One region of the Pseudofrankia saprophytica genome, then DNA from elsewhere that is predicted to be linked to it. Evidence: riboswitches for the same ligand, from Rfam matches in the RefSeq annotation. Region 1 holds a riboswitch; each other region holds the start of a gene.
What was found. A riboswitch is a leader RNA that binds a small molecule or an ion and turns the genes downstream of it on or off. The one in region 1 is predicted to bind cyclic di-AMP.
Positions count from the first base shown of each region.

Region 2: another riboswitch for cyclic di-AMP. It lies ahead of FRCN3DRAFT_RS0207300 (transglycosylase family protein); the one in region 1 lies ahead of FRCN3DRAFT_RS0203785 (peptidoglycan-binding protein).
Region 3: another riboswitch for cyclic di-AMP. It lies ahead of FRCN3DRAFT_RS0218280 (C40 family peptidase); the one in region 1 lies ahead of FRCN3DRAFT_RS0203785 (peptidoglycan-binding protein).

Region 1 covers NZ_KI912266.1:854,935-861,584, forward strand. The annotation lists gene FRCN3DRAFT_RS0203770 (sensor histidine kinase) at 1-98, shown strand, start outside; gene FRCN3DRAFT_RS0203775 (response regulator) at 95-844, shown strand; gene FRCN3DRAFT_RS0203780 (substrate-binding domain-containing protein) at 956-2,491, opposite strand; cyclic di-AMP (ydaO/yuaA leader) riboswitch at 3,079-3,260, shown strand; gene FRCN3DRAFT_RS0203785 (peptidoglycan-binding protein) at 3,267-4,013, shown strand; gene FRCN3DRAFT_RS0203790 (hypothetical protein) at 4,167-4,943, opposite strand; gene FRCN3DRAFT_RS0203795 (hypothetical protein) at 5,035-5,886, opposite strand; gene FRCN3DRAFT_RS0203800 (ATP-binding cassette domain-containing protein) at 5,883-6,650, opposite strand, start outside.
Region 2 covers NZ_KI912266.1:1,726,943-1,733,592, reverse strand. The annotation lists gene FRCN3DRAFT_RS0207320 (GNAT family N-acetyltransferase) at 1-437, opposite strand, end outside; gene FRCN3DRAFT_RS0207315 (NAD-dependent epimerase/dehydratase family protein) at 434-1,669, opposite strand; gene FRCN3DRAFT_RS43140 (DedA family protein) at 1,871-2,626, opposite strand; gene fbaA (class II fructose-bisphosphate aldolase) at 2,933-3,961, shown strand; cyclic di-AMP (ydaO/yuaA leader) riboswitch at 5,000-5,226, shown strand; gene FRCN3DRAFT_RS0207300 (transglycosylase family protein) at 5,369-6,058, shown strand.
Region 3 covers NZ_KI912266.1:4,378,977-4,385,626, reverse strand. The annotation lists gene FRCN3DRAFT_RS57145 (DUF881 domain-containing protein) at 1-150, opposite strand, end outside; gene FRCN3DRAFT_RS0218295 (mannose-1-phosphate guanyltransferase) at 402-2,906, opposite strand; gene clsA (cardiolipin synthase ClsA) at 2,918-3,541, opposite strand; gene FRCN3DRAFT_RS0218280 (C40 family peptidase) at 3,841-4,908, opposite strand; cyclic di-AMP (ydaO/yuaA leader) riboswitch at 4,927-5,122, opposite strand; gene FRCN3DRAFT_RS49635 (class F sortase) at 5,745-6,650, opposite strand, start outside.

The DNA.
Region 1 (6,650 bases):
ACGAGGACAGCGCGGCGGCGGCCGCGGACGGCGACCACGACGGCGACGGCGACGGCGACGGCGACGGAAAGCTGGACGACACCGGCGGTGTCCGGTGACGCGGGTGCTGATCGTCGACGACGAGCCACAGATCCTGCGCGCGATGCGGATCAACCTGCGAGCACGCGGCTACGAGGTGGTCGTCGCCGACACCGGCGCGGGCGCCCTGTCCGCCGCCGCGTCGACCATCCCGGACATCGTCATCCTCGACCTCGGCCTGCCGGACATGGATGGCGTCGAGGTCATCCACGGCCTGCGCGGCTGGACGCGGGTGCCGATCGTGGTGCTCTCCGGCCGGGCCGAGAGCCGCGACAAGGTCGGCGCCCTCGACGCCGGCGCCGACGACTACATCACCAAGCCGTTCGGCATCGACGAGCTGCTCGCCCGGCTGCGCGCGGTCGCCCGCCGCGGCGGCGAGCAGGAGGCAAGTCCCATCGTCCGCTTCGGCCACGTCACGGTCGACCTCGCCGCCCATCGCGTCACCCGCGCCTGGCCCGCCGCGGGCGGCGCGGGCGACGGGAGCGGCGGGAGCGGCGGGAGCGACCAGGCCGCCGGTGAGGAGGGGGGCGAGGAGATCCACCTGACGAAGACCGAGTGGGGCCTGCTCAGGGTGCTGCTCAGCCACCCCGGCAAGCTCGTCACCCAGCGCCAGCTGCTCACCGAGGTCTGGGGCGTGCGGTACGAGACCGAGACCCACTACCTGCGCACCTACCTCAACCGCCTGCGCCAGAAGCTCGAGGACGACCCGGCCCGCCCCCGCCACCTCCTGACCGAGCCGGGCATGGGCTACCGCTTCCAGCCCTGACGACCGGCGCCCGCCCGGGCGGCCAGGCAGGCGGCCGTGCGCTGGCGGCTCGTGGCTGGCGGTTGGGTGCTGGTGGTTGGGGTTGGGTGCTGGTGGTTGGGTGCTGGTGGCTCAGCGCCGGGTGGCGCAGAGGGTAGCCATCAGGTTCTTGTCGCGGTCGACGCATGGCGTGAAGCCCTCGCCGCGGAGCAGGTTCTTCGCCGTGTCCGTGCTGACGTACTCCAGGAAGGCCGACAGCAGGCTGTCACCGGGCGGGGTGCCGTATGTGTAGAGGTACTCGACCTCCCAGAACGGGTAGTCGCCGCGTTCGACCGTGCTGATGTCTGGGGTCCAGCCGTTCAACGCAATCTCGTTGATCTTCGGGTAGGTGGCGGCGGCGCCGCGTTCCGCGTAGCCGAGCGCGCCCGGGGTGCGGGAGATCTGGTCGAGCAGGCTTGCCTCGCTGCTGAACTCGCACCGGGTGGTGGCCGCGTTCGGGTCACGGTCCTTGGTGAAGCAGTCGTTCGAGGAGACCGGGGGCTCCTGGGTGCCCAGCACCCGGCGCTCGAACGCCCCGCGAGTGCCGGACTCGGAGCCGCGAGAGATCAGGCGTATCGGCGCGTCGTTGCCGCCGACGTCCTTCCAGTTGGTGACCCGACCGTCGTAGACGGACTGGACCTGGTCGACGGTGAGACCGTGGATCCCGGCCGAGTCGTTCACGAGCAGGGAGAAGACGACCACCGAGACGGGCCGCGCGACCAGTGAACCGAAATCGCCGGAGGCCGGGCCGTCGGACATCGCGAGCCTGGCGGCCGCCGTCTTCGGGTCGTTGGCGCCCGTGTTCGCCACGGCCCGCAGCCCGCTGATGCTGCCGTTCGCGACAACCGCGATGTCCGCGTCACCGCAGGTCTTGTGGTACTCGTCGGCGATGAGCTTGACCACCGGAGCAAACGCCGTCGAACCCTCGATCTGCAGCTGACCGCGTAGGCAGCGGACCGTGCTCTCGCTCGGGTCCGAACGGGAGTTGACGATCACCAGGCCGATCAGCAGGCCGGCGAGGAGCAACGAGAGCCCGCCCAGGACGAGCCCGCGATTGCGGCGGCGGTTGGTGTCGCGTTCGAACTTGCCGCCGCGGATGTAGCCGCGGGCGTGCACCTCGTTGCCGTCGCCGGACAGCAGCACGAGGAGCTTGAACCGGACGCCCTCGTTCAGGTCCATGGGCGGCAGCTCGACCCTGTCGCCTTCCATGAACGGCCCCGGGACGCGGCCCGGGTGGTCCGGCCAGCGGGCATTCATGATCACATCGCGCAGTTCCACCGGGCTGGGCTCGACCACCTCGACGCCCATGGCCGATCGCCTTGGGAAGGTGAACGTGAGCGGGCGGACGATGTCCACCGCGTCCACGTCGAGACGGCCTGCGTTCTTCACCCGCACGAGGGTCAGGCTCGCGCCGGGAACGGGCTCTCCGTCGGTGCGCCGCCGCAGCTCCAGGTCCGCGACGTCGGCGGCCGACCGCGGGCTCACGTCAATCTTGGTGTTCAGGTGGACCCGGTAGCTGACGATCCGGCGCTGACGGACATAGCGGTCGATCAACCAGACGGCGAGCGACACCACCAGCGCCGCGGCCGAGAAGAACGTGCCCAGGTTGTCCGCGGTGGTTTCGAACACCTGGACAACGCTCCAACCCGCGGATCGACTACCCTCCGCATCGGCTTCGGTGCGGAGGCGATTTTTCGGACCAAACATACTCAATCGGTACGTACCGGCGTCAGGATTCCCCTCGACAGTTCACGCCCTGTTCACGAGTTCGGATCTCCCGACCGGCCTCGACAGCCGACGGGCAGTCGTCACCCGATGTGACCTCGACCACGGCTTCCCAACGGCTGGAACACGTCGTGACGGGCGATTGCTCGATCGGAGGGAAGTTCGGCGGGATATTACGCGGCGCATCAGATCTGCGTCGCTCGCGATAAGCATCATTCGGTAAGGGTGGCTGTTGGAAACCGTTGAGCGACATTGATTCGCGCGACAACGGCTCCTTGTTCCCCGAATTTTGCAACAATTGATGTGACGCTGGTCACAGCTAGTTGTTGACAAGCGCGTTGCCACAGGGCTTTACACGCAGCGTGACAGCCTTGCCGGACATCTGCCCAGTTCGCCCGCTTGTGACTACACCCGGTAGCTAGTTACGGTTGCTCCGCTCGCAGCAAGCAGCGATCCGGACGCCGAGTTCTGCCCCCGGATCGGTGCCCCCTCCGAGAACATCGCCAGGGCAGAAATGGGGGAACCACGTTCCTCCGGGCTCGCGCCACCCAGCGCGAGCCCTTGGGGTTAAGTCGGCCATTCAAAGGCGCTTTTCAGCGCGCCCAAAAATAGCCGGCCGGGCTTCCCGGCCCGAACCCGACAGCTAACCTCACAGGCGTGCGGGAAAGATTTTCGCAGAATGCTCAAGGGTCGTCATCGCAAGCAGAGTGCTTTCCGCCGCCGCAGTTCGGCTGTTGTCGCCGCCGGCGTCGTAACCGCCACCGCCGGCGCCGCCGTCTTCGCCGGCGCCGCTCCGGCCAGTGCCGCGTCCAGCGTCTCGGACTCCCAGATCGCCGCCTACGCGCATTCCGCGGGCCTGGACAGCTGCCGCGTCAGCCTCGCGACCTGGGTCGCGATCGCGCTGGCCGAGTCCGGCGGCAACGCCTACGCGCACGCCACCGTCGGCGAGGACTCGCGCGGCCTGTGGCAGATCAACATGCGGGCGCATTCCGGCTGGGTCGGGAGCCGCAACCTCTACGACCCGGCGACCAACGCGTGGGCCGCCACCCAGGTTTGCAAGGGCTCCGGCCCAAGCGCCTGGACCACCTACACCACCGGCGCCTACCGGAACTACCTGTCGCGTGGCTATGCCGCCGCGAACGCGGTCGGCAGCGGGACGGTCTCCGCCGCCCCGGCCGCCCTGGCCAAGGCCGCGCCCGCGATCCCGGCGAACGCCTGGTACCTGTCGCAGGCGGCGAACCACAGCGTCTACCTGGACGCGGTCCGCCAGTTGCAGCAGAAGCTCGGGAGCCTTGGCCACGTGGTCGCGGTCGACGGCTACTTCGGCCCGCAGACCTCCAGCGTCGTGCGCGCCTACCAGGCCGCCCACGGCCTGCTGGTCGACGGCGTCGTCGGTCCGCAGACCCACAAGGCGCTGTTCGGCTAGTCAACGCCGACCAGCAAGACCCTCCCGCGTCTCTTCCCCCCACCGGACGCGGGAGCCCCGGAACCGCCCTGATCTCTCCCTCCTGTCGAGGTCAGGGCGGTTCCGCTTGTCGCGGCCTACGTCCGCTCCGGCCCCTGGTCGGTCAGGTCGCTCTCAGGCCGCTCTGCCGCCGCCGGCCCGCGTCATGACGACCGTCCCGTCCGGGTCACCCTCCGCGTACGACTCATAGCGCAGGCTCAACGAACCCGATCCCTGGAGCGTCAGGGTGATGTCCTCGTCGGTGCATTCGGTGTCGCCCGGCTGCACCGCCTCGTGCACGCGGATCGACGAGCCGTCACCGACCTCGATCAGGGTCACCGTCTCGGTGCAGGCGCCCGGGTACGTCGTCGCGCCGACGACGTCACCCACCTTGCCGTCCTTGAGCTCCAGGGACATCTCGGAGCCACCGTGCGTGCCGTACCAGGTTCCGAGGAAGGCGCTCGGCACCGTGGTCCCGGTTCCGCTCCCGCCCCCGTCATGGTTGACCAGTCTCAGCACGCCGAGGACGACGCCGGCGACGAGGACCAATCCACCGACGACCAGCACCGGCACCAGCCAGGGTCGCCGACGGGGCGATGGCTGGTGGCCGCCCGGCGGCGGGTACCAGGGGTTCTGGCCGGCTGGCGGGACCTGCCCTTCCGGCGGAGCCCACTGGTATCCGCCGGCCGGCGGATACTGCTGCTGGTACTGGCCCTGCTGGTACTCGCCCGGCGGCTGCTGGTACTGGCCCGGCGGCGGGTAGCCCTGGTACGGGCCTGTTGGCGGATGCTGCTGGTACTGACCGGTTGGTGGGTACTGCTGCTGATATTGGCCCATTGGCGGGTAGCCCTGGTTCCAGCCCGTCGGCTGGCTTTGGCCCGAGAACTCCCCGGAGGGCTCCCCTACACCCATGCGGCCCAGTGTGCCGGACCGCCATCGGAGGGTTCATCCGGATGGCCGAATTGTCCCCGGTATGGCCGGGCATTGGGACCGCGACCGCCCCCTAACGTGGGCCGCCGCCGATGGGCAGGGTGATGTGCCGGCTGGCGGCATGGGCCACCCACGTGGCGAGGGCGGTGGCGGTCAGCGCCGCGAGCAGGCCGAGCGTGAGCGACGGCTGGGGCAGGCGATCCAGACCAAGGCGGCCGGCGAACGGCAGGCCGGTGACCTCGGACCGGAGCAGGAGCTCGGCGACGACCGCCGGAATCAGAGCCGGAACGACCAGCGGCGCGAACCCATCCCGACCGAGGACTCCGCGTGCGACACCGATCAGCCATCCAGAGGCGAAGTAGCAGGCGAACAGCGCCGCATAGGCGACGCCCGCCCGGACGTATCCGCCGCCCGAGAGCCGCCGGCCGTCGGACAGCTCATGGCGCCAGCCGAGCGCGTCGAAGGCGAGCCTCTCCGCGCCATAGCCAAGCGCGACGAACAGGCCACCGGCCACCGCGACGACGACGAGGGTCACGGTGGCCGCCGTGGCGAGCCGGGCCCGGGTGACGCCGTTGCCGACCAGCATCGGCGCGAAGGCCGACGTCATCGACAGGCCGGCGGCGAACGGTATGAACCGCTGCCAGCCCGAAAACCCGTGCTGCCAGAGGCTGTGGTCGGACGAACCCACCGCGGCGACGACGCCCAGCACGATGCCGAAACCGGCGGCGACGACCAGCCACAGCAGGCCGATCCAGATCATGGTGCCGGCCGTGGTGATCGCGGCGACGTTCGCCAGCGGCGGCGGCCCTTCCCGGTTCGCGGTCCGGGCCGAGGTCACGACCGCGGCCGCCGCGGCCGCCGGGACGGCCGGGGGACGGCCGGCGGCATCCGTCTCGGCTGCTTCCGCCTTGGCTGCTTCCGTCATGAGGTGCGCTCCCGGTGGTCGCCGGACCGGAGCCGGTCATCGGTAAGGCAGGTGACGAGCCTGCGCAGCCCCACCGGGCTGACGCTGATCCCGGCGCGGTCCGCCGCGCTGAGCGCGTCGGGGGGCACCTGGCCGGCGAGCACGACCGAGCGGAGCCGGCCCAGCCGGCGGTCGGCCACCACGGCCACGGCCTCACCGGTCAGGGCGTCCCTCATCAGGGCATCGCCGATCAGGGCATCGCCGGCCGTTGCCTCGTCGGCCGTGGCCGTGGCCGTTGCCGTTGCCTCGTCGGCCGTGGCATCGCCGGTCAGGGTGTGGACGAGGGCGGCGACGGCATCGGCATCGCCGGTCAGCTCTCGGCCGAGGCCGCGCAGGTCGGCGGCCCGCACCGCGGCCAGCACCCGCCCGCGGCCGAGGAGAACGACGTCGTCGAGCAGGCCTCCGTCATCATCCACGCCGCGGATGCCCTCGGCGCCCTGCTCCCCCACCGTGGCACCGGCGAGGATGACCGTCCGCGGATGGGCGGCCTGGTCGGCGCGCAGCTCCTCCTGGAAGGTCGACTGGTGCGCGGGCTCCAGCTCCAGATGCGCCTCGTCGACCATCGTCAGTGGCGCCCTGGTGGCCAGCCCCATCGTCACCGCCAGCGCCGCCCGTCGGCCCCGGGCCAGTTGACCGACCTTCGCGCCGGCGGCCACCTCGAACCGGTCGAGCAGCGTGTCCGCGAAGGCCTGGTCCCAGCGGGGACGCAGCAGGGCGACGATCTC
Region 2 (6,650 bases), 870 kb from region 1:
GCGCGCACTCGGGTCTCCACCAGAGCGAGAAGAGACGCCTCCAGCCAGGTCGCCAACGCCCGGACGATCTCGGCGCCGTATCCGCGCCGGCGTTCGTCCGGGCCGATCACCACCGCGACCGCCGCACGGTGCGCCCGGGTGTCGGCGCCGAGCAGCCCGACGGCGACGCCGCCGTGGTCGCGGACCACCCAGGTCAGCGCGGCGCGGCCGGCACCCGTCCGGTGGCGCAGCTCGCGGCGCAACGCCGCCGGCTCGGTCGTCCCGCGCGCGTCCGGGCCGGCGAACAGCCCTCCGACTCCGAGCCCCGGAGCCGGGCGCGCCGCGAGCGCGACCTTGCGCGCCAGCTCCTCGGCGACATAGCCCGCGTTCCACACCGTCACCGGCAACGCCTGCAGCCGCGGCGTCGTCAGCGTCGGCCCGTCGCCACCCACGCTCACCCGCGCCGGGAAGGCTCGCGGACGCCCAGCAGGCCGCGGTCACGCAGCCAGGCCTCGGTGCGGCTCATACCGTCGGCCAGCTCGACCCGCGGGCCCCAGCCGGTCAACGCGGTGATCCGCTCGCCCGAGCACCTCCCGGTCCTGGTCACGTCCGCCACGCTGAGCGGACCCAGGTCCATCCGGCCGCGCGGGTCGACCCCGGCGACCAGCCGGGCGCCGAGACCGCGCACGATCCCCAGGGCCGCGGAGCCGGCCGACGGGACGGACGCCTGGCCGCCGCCGGCGTCCCCGGTGGGCTCCCCAGCGACGCCGGCGGGCTGGCTGCCTCGGCCAGCCTCGGCGAGCGCGGCGGCGGAGCCCGGCCGCGGGACGCGGTGCGACTCGACCCGGCCGCGCAGACGCCCGACGGCCACGGTGGCCTCATCCAGCGCGCCGTACATCCGGGCGGGCACTGAGCGCGGTGCGGGCAGATCCAGCATCCGGCTGTAGTAGCCGACGAACTCGGCGACCGTGCACGGCCCCGGCCCGGTCACGTGCAGAATCTCGCCGGCCGCCCGCGGCGAGTCCGCGGCCGAGATCACGGCCGCCACCACGTCGTCGATGTGGACGGGGTTGAGCCACCCGGTGCCACCGTCGAGGAGGACGAACCGGCCCGAACGCAGCAGCAGCACCGGCCAGACCGTCCACCGGCCGGCCCGCGGGCCATAGGCGTCCCCGAGGCGCAGCACGGTGGCCGACAGGCCGGACGCCGTCGCCGCGCTCACCGACTGCTCCGCGGCGGCCAGGGTGTCGGCCCGCGGGTCGCCGGTCAGCCCGACGGGCGCGGTCTCGTCGATGCCGTCGGCGATGTCCGGGCCGAGCGCCGACACGCAGGACAGGTGCACGACCCGGCGCACCTCGGCGCGGGCGGCGGCGTCGAGCACCGTGGCCGTCCCGCCGAGCAGGACCTGGCGCATCCGGGCCAGCGGAATGCGCGCGCTGCCGAGCGGTCGGCCACCGCGGATCGGCGGCAGCTCGCCGACCCCGCCCATGCCGGCCGCCGCGGCGTGGACCACCAGGTCCGCGCCGGCGAACTCCTTCTCCCAGTCGCCTGGCCGGCTCACGTCCGCGGTGCGCACGCCAGGGCCGCGGGCCACGTCGAGCGCGACCACCTCATCCCCGCGACCACGCAGGGCATGGGCAATCGCCCCGCCGACGAACCCGGCGGCGCCGGTGACCACCACCCGAGCCAACGTCAGCCCTCCTGACCGTGACCTCGCGGACGAGACCGTTCTGATCCTGCTGGCACGCGGTCCTCACGGCCGGAGTCCAGATCACGTCCCAGCATGCAGCATGACAGCACACCCGGATCTCAGCACGCACGGCGCCCGGCACACCACATGGACGACGGCCACCCACCTGCCGCCTCCAGAACCTACGACTGCCTCCCGGGCCTACGACAGGCCGCCGCCCTCGACGGGCGCGAGCCCGACCGGCTCCTCTTTCCTCTCCTCTTCCTTCTCTTTCCTTTTCTCCTTCACGAGGCCCCCGCCCTCGCCCCCGGTCTCCTCTTCCTCTGGGCTTCCGGCCACCGTCGCGCGGCGCCGGGCCACCTGGCGCCGCAGCAGCTCACCGAACAGGCCGGCCAGGACCGAGACGACCACGACGGACGGCGCGAGCCACGGAGTCGACTCCTTCAGCCCGGGCACCGACGCCGCCGCGTAGCCCAGCGCGGTCAGCCCGGTACCCCAGATCACCGCGCCGACCACGGCCGCCAGCAGGAAGCGCGACCACGGCATCCGCACCGCGCCCGCCAGGATCGGGGCGAAGGTGCGCGCCCAAGGCACGAATCGGGCCGCTACCAGCGTCACCGGGCCGAAACGTCCGTAGAACTCCTCGGTGCGGTCAAGCAGCTTTTTGTGTCGACGTTCCAGCCAGGGCCGGCCGAGCCGCCACCCGGTCACATAGCCCACGCAGACCCCCACGACCGCCATCACGGTCACGCCGGCAGCAAGTAGCGGCAGCGACACCCGGTGTGTCGGATCCGCCGCCAGCAGCCCGGCCGCCAGCAACATCGCGTCTCCCGGCAGCCAGAACCCGATCGGCACGCCGCTCTCAAGGAAGACGATCGCGAAGACGGTCAGATACAGGGTCAGGCCGGATAGACGGTCGACATCCATGCCATCAGTCTGACGGGGCGCCGAGCGCACCCGTCGCCGGACGCTTCGCGGCGCGCGCCGTGATACCCGATCGGCGCGGCCGCTGCGAAGATGACGGATCGAAGGGTAAGTAGTCACGAGTCCCAGTGGCGCGGGCGATGTCGGCGGCAACGGGCTCCCTCACAGCCGCCTCGCGTCATACCCTTCGCGCAACACAGCCCACAACGCGCGGTCCCGGCACACCCCGGCGCGCGCCGTCCACCCCTGCCCGGTCCGCCGGCGGGCGACGGCCGCCGGCGGGCGAACCCGGCCGCGTCCGCCCGCTCGGTGGCCCGACGCCTTTGACAGGAGCTTTCGATGCCCATCGCGACCCCAGACGTCTACGCCGAGATGCTCGACCGGGCGAAGGCGAACGCCTTCGCCTACCCAGCCATCAACGTCACCTCGTCACAGACGCTGAACGCCGCGCTGCGCGGCTTCGCCGAGGCGGGCAGCGACGGAATCCTCCAGGTGTCCACGGGGGGAGCCGAGTACCTGTCCGGGTCGACCGTCAAGAACATGGTGCTCGGCGCGGAGGCCCTGGCCGAGTTCGCGCACCACGTCGCCAAGGCCTACCCGGTGCAGATCGCCCTGCACACCGACCACTGCCCGGCGGACAAGCTCGACACCTACATGCGCCCGCTCGTCGCCATCTCCAGGGAGCGGGTGAAGGCCGGCCGCGACCCGCTGTTCCAGTCGCACATGTGGGACGGTTCCGCGGTGCCGCTGGAGGAGAACCTCAAGCTCGCCGAGGAGCTGCTCGCCGACTGCAAGGCCGCGAACATCGTGCTCGAGGTGGAGATCGGCGTCGTCGGCGGCGAGGAGGACGGGGTCGTCGGCGCGATCGACGAGAAGCTCTACACCACGCCCGAGGACATGTGGCGCACCGCCGAGGTGCTCGGCACCGGCGACAAGGGCCGGTACATGCTGGCGGCCACCTTCGGCAACGTGCACGGCGTCTACAAGCCGGGCAACGTCAAGCTACGCCCGACGATCCTGCGCGACGGCCAGCAGTACGTGGCCGCCAAGCTGGGGCTCGGCGCCGACGCGAAGCCGTTCAACCTGGTCTTCCACGGCGGCAGCGGCTCGGAGCTCTCCGAGATCCGCGAGGCGCTGGACTACGGCGTCGTCAAGATGAACGTGGACACCGACGCCCAGTACGCGTTCACCCGGCCGGTGGCGGACCACATGTTCAAGAACTACGACGGCGTCCTGAAGATCGACGGCGAGGTCGGCGTCAAGAAGTCCTACGACCCCCGCACCTGGGGCAAGGCCGCCGAGGCGAACATGGCCAAGCGGGTCGCGCAGGCCTGCGAGGACCTGCGCAGCGCCGGCCAGGCTCTTTAGTTTGGTTCGCTCCGTCCGGGCACGGCGCTCCGGCGACCTCGCTGCGGCCCGGCCCACTTCGCTTCGCTCGTGGGCCGGGCCTCCGCGAGGCGCGCCTCCGCGCCGCGCGGTCACCTGCCGCTGAACGTCACCAAACCAAGATCCATCCGATCCGGGGCACCAGCCAGATTTAGCTCGGCGTCGGATCTTCGGCCCGGGGTCGCCAACTTGGCGGCCCCGGGTCGTTTGCTGTCCCCGGCCGGTCCATCGCCCGTTCGGGCGGGTCCACCCGGACGGGCGGGCCTACCGGACGGGCAGGTCCACCAGAGCGGCGGGTCCACCCGTGGGTGGGCAAAGCGGTCAGCATCACTACTGACTACTCGCCGTTGCACAGTGGACTACTTAGCGCCACCGAAAGCGGACCACGACCGGACACGCCTGGCCAGTGCGCCACAGGGGTCGAATCTGTCGATGGTCAACCATGAGCACTCATTCGACTACCATCTGCGCACGAACCGGGTGATTCGGGGCGGGTGTAGCGAGGATCGCATTTCGCCCGAGCAAGCATCGAAGGTGCCCTTCGGACGGCAGAATGGTAGATTTATTTTTCGACGCGACACGCGGACGGAACCAGACCCGCGTGTGGCCCTCTGCTCGGACGGTCCGGCCCCTTGTGGGACGAAACCGCCAGCTAGCAGATCCTCGACGCAGAGCAAGAAAACGCCGCCCGCGGAGCCGGGTAGGAAAGATGAGCGCGCGTACGCGCGCGATAACATCGTTTCGGGCACATTTCAAGCAGCGACACGCCGGTGTGGCCTTCTTCACGTGCCTATTTCAATGCTTGCCGCCACGCCGAGGAATGTGGTTATGGTCTTCGCCGTGCCTGGCGACAGGACAGGCACCCAACGGGCGGCACGCCGAATCCTGCCCCCGCCCGGCGAGTTTTGAACCAGCGGCAGGAACGGGGGAACCGAATCCGGACGCCTGATCCAGAGATCCTGGGCAGCGGCCTTTTCCACCAACCTGATCGGACCGACGAGACCCGTGGAGCCGAAGTGGTGACGGAAAAGGCTCAATAGTGCGACGGCCTGCGTGGCCAAAAAGCGCGCCACGCCAGCCTCGCCCTCAACAGGCGTCCTAGGGGTGAAGCCGACCGACTTTCGCTGTGCTCGTTGACGCGCCGAACCGAGCGCGTCAACCCAACAGCCGAAAATGTCGCGTGGCCGGGCAATCTCTTTCCAGCCCGAACCCGACAGCTCACCTCGCAGGCGTGGGGAAGGGCAATCACGCATGTCCGAATCAAGTACCCCTGGTCGACATCGCATGCCCGGCGGTCGTTTCGTTCCGCCGGTGGCCGAATGTCCGCCAGACGGCACCACGAGCGTGCGCGTCTCCGTCAGCCCCCGAGCTGGCGAATCGGCGGGGCCGATCCGCCAGGTTTCTCCCCGGAATTCCCGGGAACCCCGGCGAGCCGTCACGTCCCCGGCACGCCGGCTACGCAAGTCCCTCGCGGCAGTTCCCGTCATCGCCGCGGCCGTGGGCGGCACACTCGCCGTCGCGACACCCGCGAACGCCTCTTCCACCTGGGCAGAACTGCGCCAGTGCGAGTCGGGCGGAAACTATTCCATCAATACCGGCAACGGATACTACGGCGCGTACCAGTTCTCCGTGAGGACGTGGCAGAGCCTCGGATATTCGGGGCTGCCGAGTGCCGCGCCACCGGCGGTTCAGGACGAGGCGGCGCTGCGGCTGGCGCAGCGCTCCGGCTTTGGCCAGTGGCCGGAATGCGGCCGCGGGATGGGTCCGGACCAGCTCGCCCCGGGCGCGAGCTCCGCCGGCGCCGGCCAGGCCTCCCGGTCGGCCCCCAGAGCGCCTCTCGTGGCCCAGCCGATCTCCTCGACCACGGCGCACCTGCCCTTCACGACGGCACTGGCCGGCCAGTACCGCGCCGACGTCCAGTCCTGGCAGGCCCAGATGAACAAGATCGGCTATTCCCTCGCCGCCGACGGGCACTACGGGCCGCGTTCGGCCGAGGCCGCCCGCGCGCTGCAGCGGGCCAAGGGCCTGGCCGTCGACGGCGTCGTCGGCCAGAGGACCTGGGCCGCCACCTTCGCCTGAGCCGTCAGGCGTCACCGCCCGGCTGACCTTCTCGCCGAGGCCTCCCGTCACGCGGGGCTTTGCCATTGCCCGTCGTTGACGGAACTCCCGGGGATCGGCTGACACCGATCCCGGGCAGGAGCCTCGGCCTGGGCCACCCGCCCGGATCCTCCCTCCCGGGCCGGCCCCGCGAGGTCAGTCGACCCGCCGCCACTGGAACCTCGCCGCGATCGGCCCCCACCGACCGCTGCCCACGCTGGCGACGGGACCCCTTTCCCACCCCGTCTCCGGCCGCCAGTCGGAGGCGTGCGGCCTTGGCCCGCCGGTTGGTCGGTGGGGCGAGGGGATCTGGCGGCGACGACGGTCGCTGCCTCGCCGCCGTGCCGTCGCGCCGGCCACAGAGTCGAAGGCCGCGCGAGCCTCATCATGATCGCGTGGCCGCCGGCCGGCGTGCCGGTCGGGCGGCGTCAGCGAGTGGCTGGCGCCACCGCCGGAACAGTCGCGAACCGGGGTCGTCCCTTTCGTTGGGGTGACCCCGGTTTGCGGCGAAGGATGACGACTCGCTACAGTCCGGTGCTACTCATCCGACCTGGGTGAGTCGCGCGGGCGGACG
Region 3 (6,650 bases), 3.5 Mb from region 1:
CGCGGCGGCCGCGGCGCGGTATGCCGGGTCCAGCGCGCCCGCCGCCACGGCGGCGAGCGGGGACAACCCCCGAAGGCCCGGAGACGCTGGGAGGTTCTCGCGGGCCCGGCCGCCCGGTCCGGGGGTCAGAGTGGATCCGGGCGCGCGCACACCGGGCATTCTCACTGACACCGAAGCCCCTGGCGCGCAGCGCACCCGCCCCGGCGCCCCGCCGTGTCGGCGCTCTCACCGCCGGGGCCCTCGCCACACCAACGCCAGCCCGACCGCCGAGGCCCGGCGATTCCTCCCCCGACCATCAGCCACCACCAACCAAGACCCCGCGCGCCACGCCAGCCCGACTGCCGGGGTCAGCGTCGATTCCTCCCCCGAGCCGGAACCAGGCCGAACCTCCGCCTCCGGAACTAGCCGAAGGGAATCGGCGGGGAGGCCTCGACGACGGCGGCCCAGCGGCGCAGCAGGGCGCGGGCCTCGTCCCGGTCCCCGGCCTCTGCCCACAGGTGCGTGACCGCCTCGGCCGGGTCGGGCAGCACCAGCACCCACGCCCCGTCCGGGCGTACCACCCGCACCCCGTCAGTCGTGTCGATGACGTGTCCGGCGGCCACGTCGACCGACTCGACCACCCGACGCATCACGGTCCCCTTGGCCGCCCACGGCGTCGGCACCGCGCGGCGCACGACCGCGACCGGCGGGATCCGCGCGTCGATCGCGGACAGGGTCAGCCGGGTCCGCGCCACCAGCGAGAGCAGCCGGACGAACGCCGCCAGCCCGTCGAGCGCCGCGCCGAACTCGGGCACGACGAACCCGCCCCGCCCGTCGGCGGCGAACACCACCCGCGGGTCCCGCGCCACCCGGGGCAGGTCGGCGGCCGACAGCGAGGTTCGCCGCACCGTCAGCCCGTGGAACTGGGTGACCTGGTCGGCGACGAGCGTCGTCGTCACCGGCACGGCCACCTCCATGCCCCGGTTCTCGGCGGCGACCAGGTCGAGGAAGACCAGCAGCGCCCGGTCGTCGTCGATCAGGTCGCCCCGCTCGTCGACGATGGTGATCCGCTCCCCCACCTGGTCGAAGCGGACCCCGAAGGCCGCCCGCGAGCTCGCCACCAGCTCGCCGAGCCGCTCGACGGCCCGGCGGCGCTGCGCCTCGGAGTGGGTGGTGACGGTGTCGTCGAGGCGGTTGTTGACGGTCAGCACGTCGACGCCGAGCCGGCCGAGCAGGGTCGGGAGCACCAGCGAGGCGGCGCCACCCGACGGGTCCAGGACGACCTTCAGGTCGGCCTCGGTGACGCCGGAGGTGTCGACCTGGTCGAGCAGGTCCTGGGTGTAGCGGTCGGCGGTGCGCGCCGGCAGCCGCAGGTCACCGATCTCGCCGGCGAAGGCGCGGCGGAACTCCTGGCGGGAGAACACCCGGTCCACCTTGCGCTGCATGGCGGGCGACAGGTCGTCCCCGTCGGCGTCGAGGAAGACGATGTCGATGCGCTCGGGGTCGCCCTCGGTGGTGCGCAGCATGATCCCGCCGGCCGCGTCGGAGGTGCGCACGTCGAACCGGGCGACCGGCATCGCCGCGACCTCCAGGTCACGGACGTTGATCGCGCTGGTGGTGAGCGCGCTGATCACCGCACGCTTGAGCGCCCGGGCGGCCCGGGAGCCGTCGCGGGCGGTGGTGACGGTCGCGCCCTTGCGCAGCGTGGTCGCGTATGCGGCGGCGAGCCGGACGGCCAGCTCCGGGGTGATCTCGGCGTTGATCAGGCCGGAGACGCCGCGGGGGCCGAACAGCGACCGCTGACCGCGTGACTCCCAGATGACCGAGGTGTTGACGACGGCGCCGGCCTCGATCGTCTTGTACGGGTACACCCGTACGTCGTGGGAGATGAACGCCTCCTCCTCCACGACGCAGGCCTCGGCGACGACGGCGCCCTCCTCGACCCGGGCGGCACGGCGCACGTCGGTGCCCTTCCCGATGACGCAGCCGCGCAGGTTGGTCCGGGGGCCGATGAGCGCGTTGTCGCCGACGATCGCGCGATGCAGGAAGGCACCCTGCTTGATGACGACGTTGCTGCCGACGACGGTGAACTCGCGCAGCTCCGCGCCGGCCTCGACCTTGGAGTAGTCGCCGACGACGAGCGGTCCCTTGAGCACCGCGTCCGGATGGACGTCGGCGTCCTCGCCGACCCACACCCCGGGTGACACCTCGAACCCGCCGATCTCGACGTCGACCTGCTGGTTGAGCACGTCGGCCTGGACACGCTGGAAGCTCGCGATCGTGCCGACGTCCTCCCAGTAGCCGGACACGACGTGCCCGAACACGGGAGCGCCGGCGGCGACCAGGCGGGGGAAGACGTCGGCGGACCAGTCGACCGGCTCGCCGGCCGGGACGTGGTCGAACACCTCTGGCTCCATGACGTAGATGCCGGTGTTGACGGTGTCGGAGAACACCTGGCCCCAGGTCGGCTTCTCCAGGAAACGGGAGATCCGGCCGTCCTCACCGGCGATGACGATGCCGAACTCCAGTGGGTTGGGCACCGACTTGAGGGCGACGGTGACCAGGGCGCCGTTCTTGCGGTGCTCGGCGACGAGCTCGGTCAGGTCGATGTCGGTCAGCGCGTCGCCACTGATCACCAGGAACTGCTCGTCGCGCAGCGCCGCCTCGGCGTTCTTGACGCTGCCCGCCGTCCCCAGCGGCGTCGACTCGGTGGCGTACGACAGGTGCATGCCGAGCTCGTCGCCGTCGCCGAAGTAGGTGCGCACCATGGCGGCGAGGAACTGGACGGTCACCACCGTCTCGTCGAAGCCGTGCCGCTTGAGCAGCCGAAGGACGTGCTCCATGATCGGCCGGTTGACGACCGGGAGCAGCGGCTTGGGCGCGTTCGCGGTCAGCGGCCGCAGCCGGGTGCCCTCCCCGCCAGCCATCACCACGGCTCTCACGGCGAGCCCCCCGCCGGGGCCGGCCGCCCCCGGGCGGCCTGCCGGCGGGCCCGCGCGATACCGGCGACCTGGAAGGCGTAGAGCAGCCCGGCCCACCAGTACAGCGCCACCCCCCAGATCGCGAACGCCCAGCCGAGCGGGCGGACCACGGTCGACACCGCCCCGTGGCCGTCGGAGAGCAGCAGCAGCGGGAACGCGTAGAGCAGGTTGAAGGTGGCCGCCTTGCCCAGGTAGTGCACCGGCAGCGCGGTACCCAGGCCCAGCCGGCGCATCGGGATGAGCAGCAGGGTGATGAACACGTCGCGGCCGACGATCGCCGCGAACAGCCACCAGGGAATGATCCCCCGGACGGCGAGGGCGACGATGGTGGCGAGGATGTAGAGCCGGTCGGCGAGTGGGTCGAGCAGGATGCCGAGGCGGCTGGTCTGACCCAGGGCCCGCGCGAGCCGGCCGTCGAGATAGTCGCTGATGCCGGCGAAGACCAGGATGCCCAGCGCCACCCAGTCGGCGTGCGGGCCGAGCACGAGCCACAGGAAGACGGGTACGCCGAGCAGGCGCAGCGCTGACAGCAGGTTCGGGATCGTCCAGATCCGGTCGCTGGGGGCGGCGGCGCTCGTCATGCGGCATTTCCTCCCCTCAGCGGCGGCCTGCCAGCAAGATTACGGGCACTTGGCGACGCGGAAACGTCCTGCCCGGGTCGGGCACGCGCGTACCGCGGCGCGGCCTTCAGGACCGGCGCATCCCCTGAAAGCAAGACGCTAGTCGATGACCATGCGCCTGAGCGCGGCGAGGGCGGACGAGGGGCGGGCCTGGCCGCCGACGGAAACGGAACATGAAGAACCCCGGTCCAGGCGGACCGGGGTCGAGTCGTCCGGCGGACGGCGGCGCGGCCAGGCCCGGAGCGCCTGCCGCACCTTCGTCACATGACCCGGCCGACGAGGTACGTCGAGCTGTAGATCGGGCGCAGGGAAACCACACCACCGGTCTGCGGAGCGGCCCACATGTAGCCGTTACCGGCGTAGATGCCGACGTGGTAGATGTTGCCCGGGCTGCCGTAGAAGATCAGGTCGCCGGGCTGCTTGCCCGACTGGGCGACGTGCGACGTGGCCCAGTACTGCGCCTCGGCGGTCCGCGGCAGGTTGCGGCCCAGCTGCTTGAAGACGTACTGGACGAGGCCGGAGCAGTCGAACGAGTACGGGCCCTCGGAGCCGTAGACGTACGGCTTGCCCTTCTGCAGCGAGGCGAGGTAGACGGCCTTCTCGCCGATGGAGCTGCCCGGGATGACGGACGGGACGCCCGTGTCGAGGTAGTCCGAGGCCCTGCGCTGCTGGATCGTGATCGTGGTCGCGCCGGCCACCGAGGGCCGCAGCGAGCTGCCGCCGTCGAACACGGCGGTGAGCGTGGTGGTCGACAGCAGCCGGGCGGTGATGCTCGCCTGGCCCTGGTCGTCGGTGGTGAGAGTGGTGGTGGCCTGCCACTTCGGCCCGTCCACCACGACGATCTTCACCTTCTGGCGGGCCAGCGGCGAGCCGTCGAGCGCCTCCGTCGCCTTGACGGTCAGTACGACCGGGGCGTTGGGCTGGACGGTGGTGTGGTCCGCGGTGAGCGCCAGGTTCGTGAAGACCGGGCCGGAGTCGGCCAGCGCCCCGGCGAGACCGCCGGAGCCGGAACCTCCGGCCAGGGCGCTGCCCAGGCCGCCGGAGCCGCCCTCGCCGTCCCCGCCCCCGAGCGCCGCGCCCAGGGCACTCGCCTCGTAGGTGGTGCTGTTGCTCTGCGGGTTCGTGTCGACCGTCGAGGGCGAATCCTGGGACGGGACCGTCGCGGCGAACGCGGCGGTGGACACGGCGAGCGTGCCGGTCGTGAACGCGGCGATCGTGCTGACCCGGCGGGGCTGGTTGCCGTTGCGCCGGCGGGCCCCGCTGGGAGCGCCGTCCGTGCGATGCCGACCGCGCACCAGCTCGTCCCAGTCGTCCGGGAGCCAGGCCATGCCACGACGGGACAACGCGCGTCCTTCCCTGACGCCTGCGAGGTCAGCTGTCGGGTTCGGGCAGGGTTCACGCTGCCCGGCCGCCTTGCGGCCGCTTCACCCCGAGGGCGCGGCCGAATGTCGGCGTTGCCCGGTGGACGTTGGGTCCCCCGCTCCTGCCCCGGCGTGTCGGAGGGGACGTCAGACCAGGGGCAGGACTCGGCGTTTGGCCTGGCGGTTTGTTGCCTTAGGTGAAGAATGTTGCACCGCTGACCATAGTCGATCCCCCAGCGGGGCCTCCAACCACCATAAACACAACAATTGGACACCCGGCCGCGCGTTTCGATGAGATGTCCACCTCGTTCCGGTCTGTTCTGCACATGCGCCCTGGCCAGGAGTAACCGGCGTCGGCACGGCGCGAAGACCGGCGACTCCACGCCAGCGCGGGCGCAGTGGTTGATGTCTCGTTGCGTCGACTGAGAGAAATCGACCATCAGGCGACGCCCAGCCCAGGGCCGCCGGGACTTTAGTCCCGATGCGCGCTAGAGACCAAAGTCCCTAGCGGGCGAGCGGGGCGAAACAGACGTGCGCCGCCGCGACATCGCCACACCCCGCGATCACCCCGTGGGGGCAGGCTCTTCCCCACACGCCCTACACCAAAGAGCCGCCGCCCGACGAAGATCACCAAGCCGGGGTCGGCGCGTCAACAGCGTTGACTATCTTGTCTACCGGTGCGACCGGCCGCCGCGACCGCGGCATCACGATCAGCCCGACACCGGCGGACAGGCAGCGGACGACCGACGCGGACGGCGGACAGGCCGGCGAAGAACGAAGGAGGCGCGGCGGGGGCGGCGCCGTCAGCCGGATGGGCGCGGCGTGACGGCGGCGGACGGCCCGACGGACGCGGACGAGGCCGGCGGGGGCAGCGCCGTCCCGGCCGGCGGGGATCCGCCCGCCGCGCTCGTGGACGCGGTGGGCGCCACGGCCGCGGAGGTGGTCGCTGGCGGCGTGGGCGGGCCCCCAGGGGGCGACGCGGCCGACGGGACGCCCGTGGGCGGCGGCACGGCCGCGGGAGCGACACCGAGCGGCGCGGCCGGGGAACCCTGGGCGGGTGGGGCGACCGGCGCGGGTGGGGCGACCGGCGTGGGGATGGCGTGGCCGTACACGACGAGGTTGTCCAGATAGTGGTGCGTGTGCTCGTCGAAGCCGCCGTCGCAGGTGATGATCCGGATCTCCGGGCGGGTGACCGGGCCGTAGACCCGCTGCGTCGGGAACGTCGCCTTGGACACGGTCTCCGCCCGGTCGACGACGAACGTGACGCTCGCCCCGGAACCGCCGACGACGGTCATCTGGTCCCCCGGCAGCAGACTGCGCAGCCGGTAGAAGACGGCCGGCCCCTTCTTCGAGTCGTAGTGGCCGACGAGCACCGCCGGGCCCACCGCGCCCGGGGCGACTCCCGGGTCGTACCAGCCCACATCGCCCCACTGGGTCGGCACGTCGATGGCACCCTGCGGGGTCAGCCCGAGGCCGACGACGGGCGCGTCCACCGCGATCGCCGGGATCCGCAGCCGCACCGGGTCGGCCACCACCGGCGGCGCAACCATCGGCACCGGACTCGCCGTGGCCGGCGGCGGCCCGGAGACCGTCGCGCCGCTCGTCGCGACGACCGGGGCCGGCAGCACCCGGCCCGCCGCCGGCGCCTCGACAGCCGACAACTCGGGCGCGGCCAGCCGGTACCCGCTGAGAACCACCAGCGCCAGCCC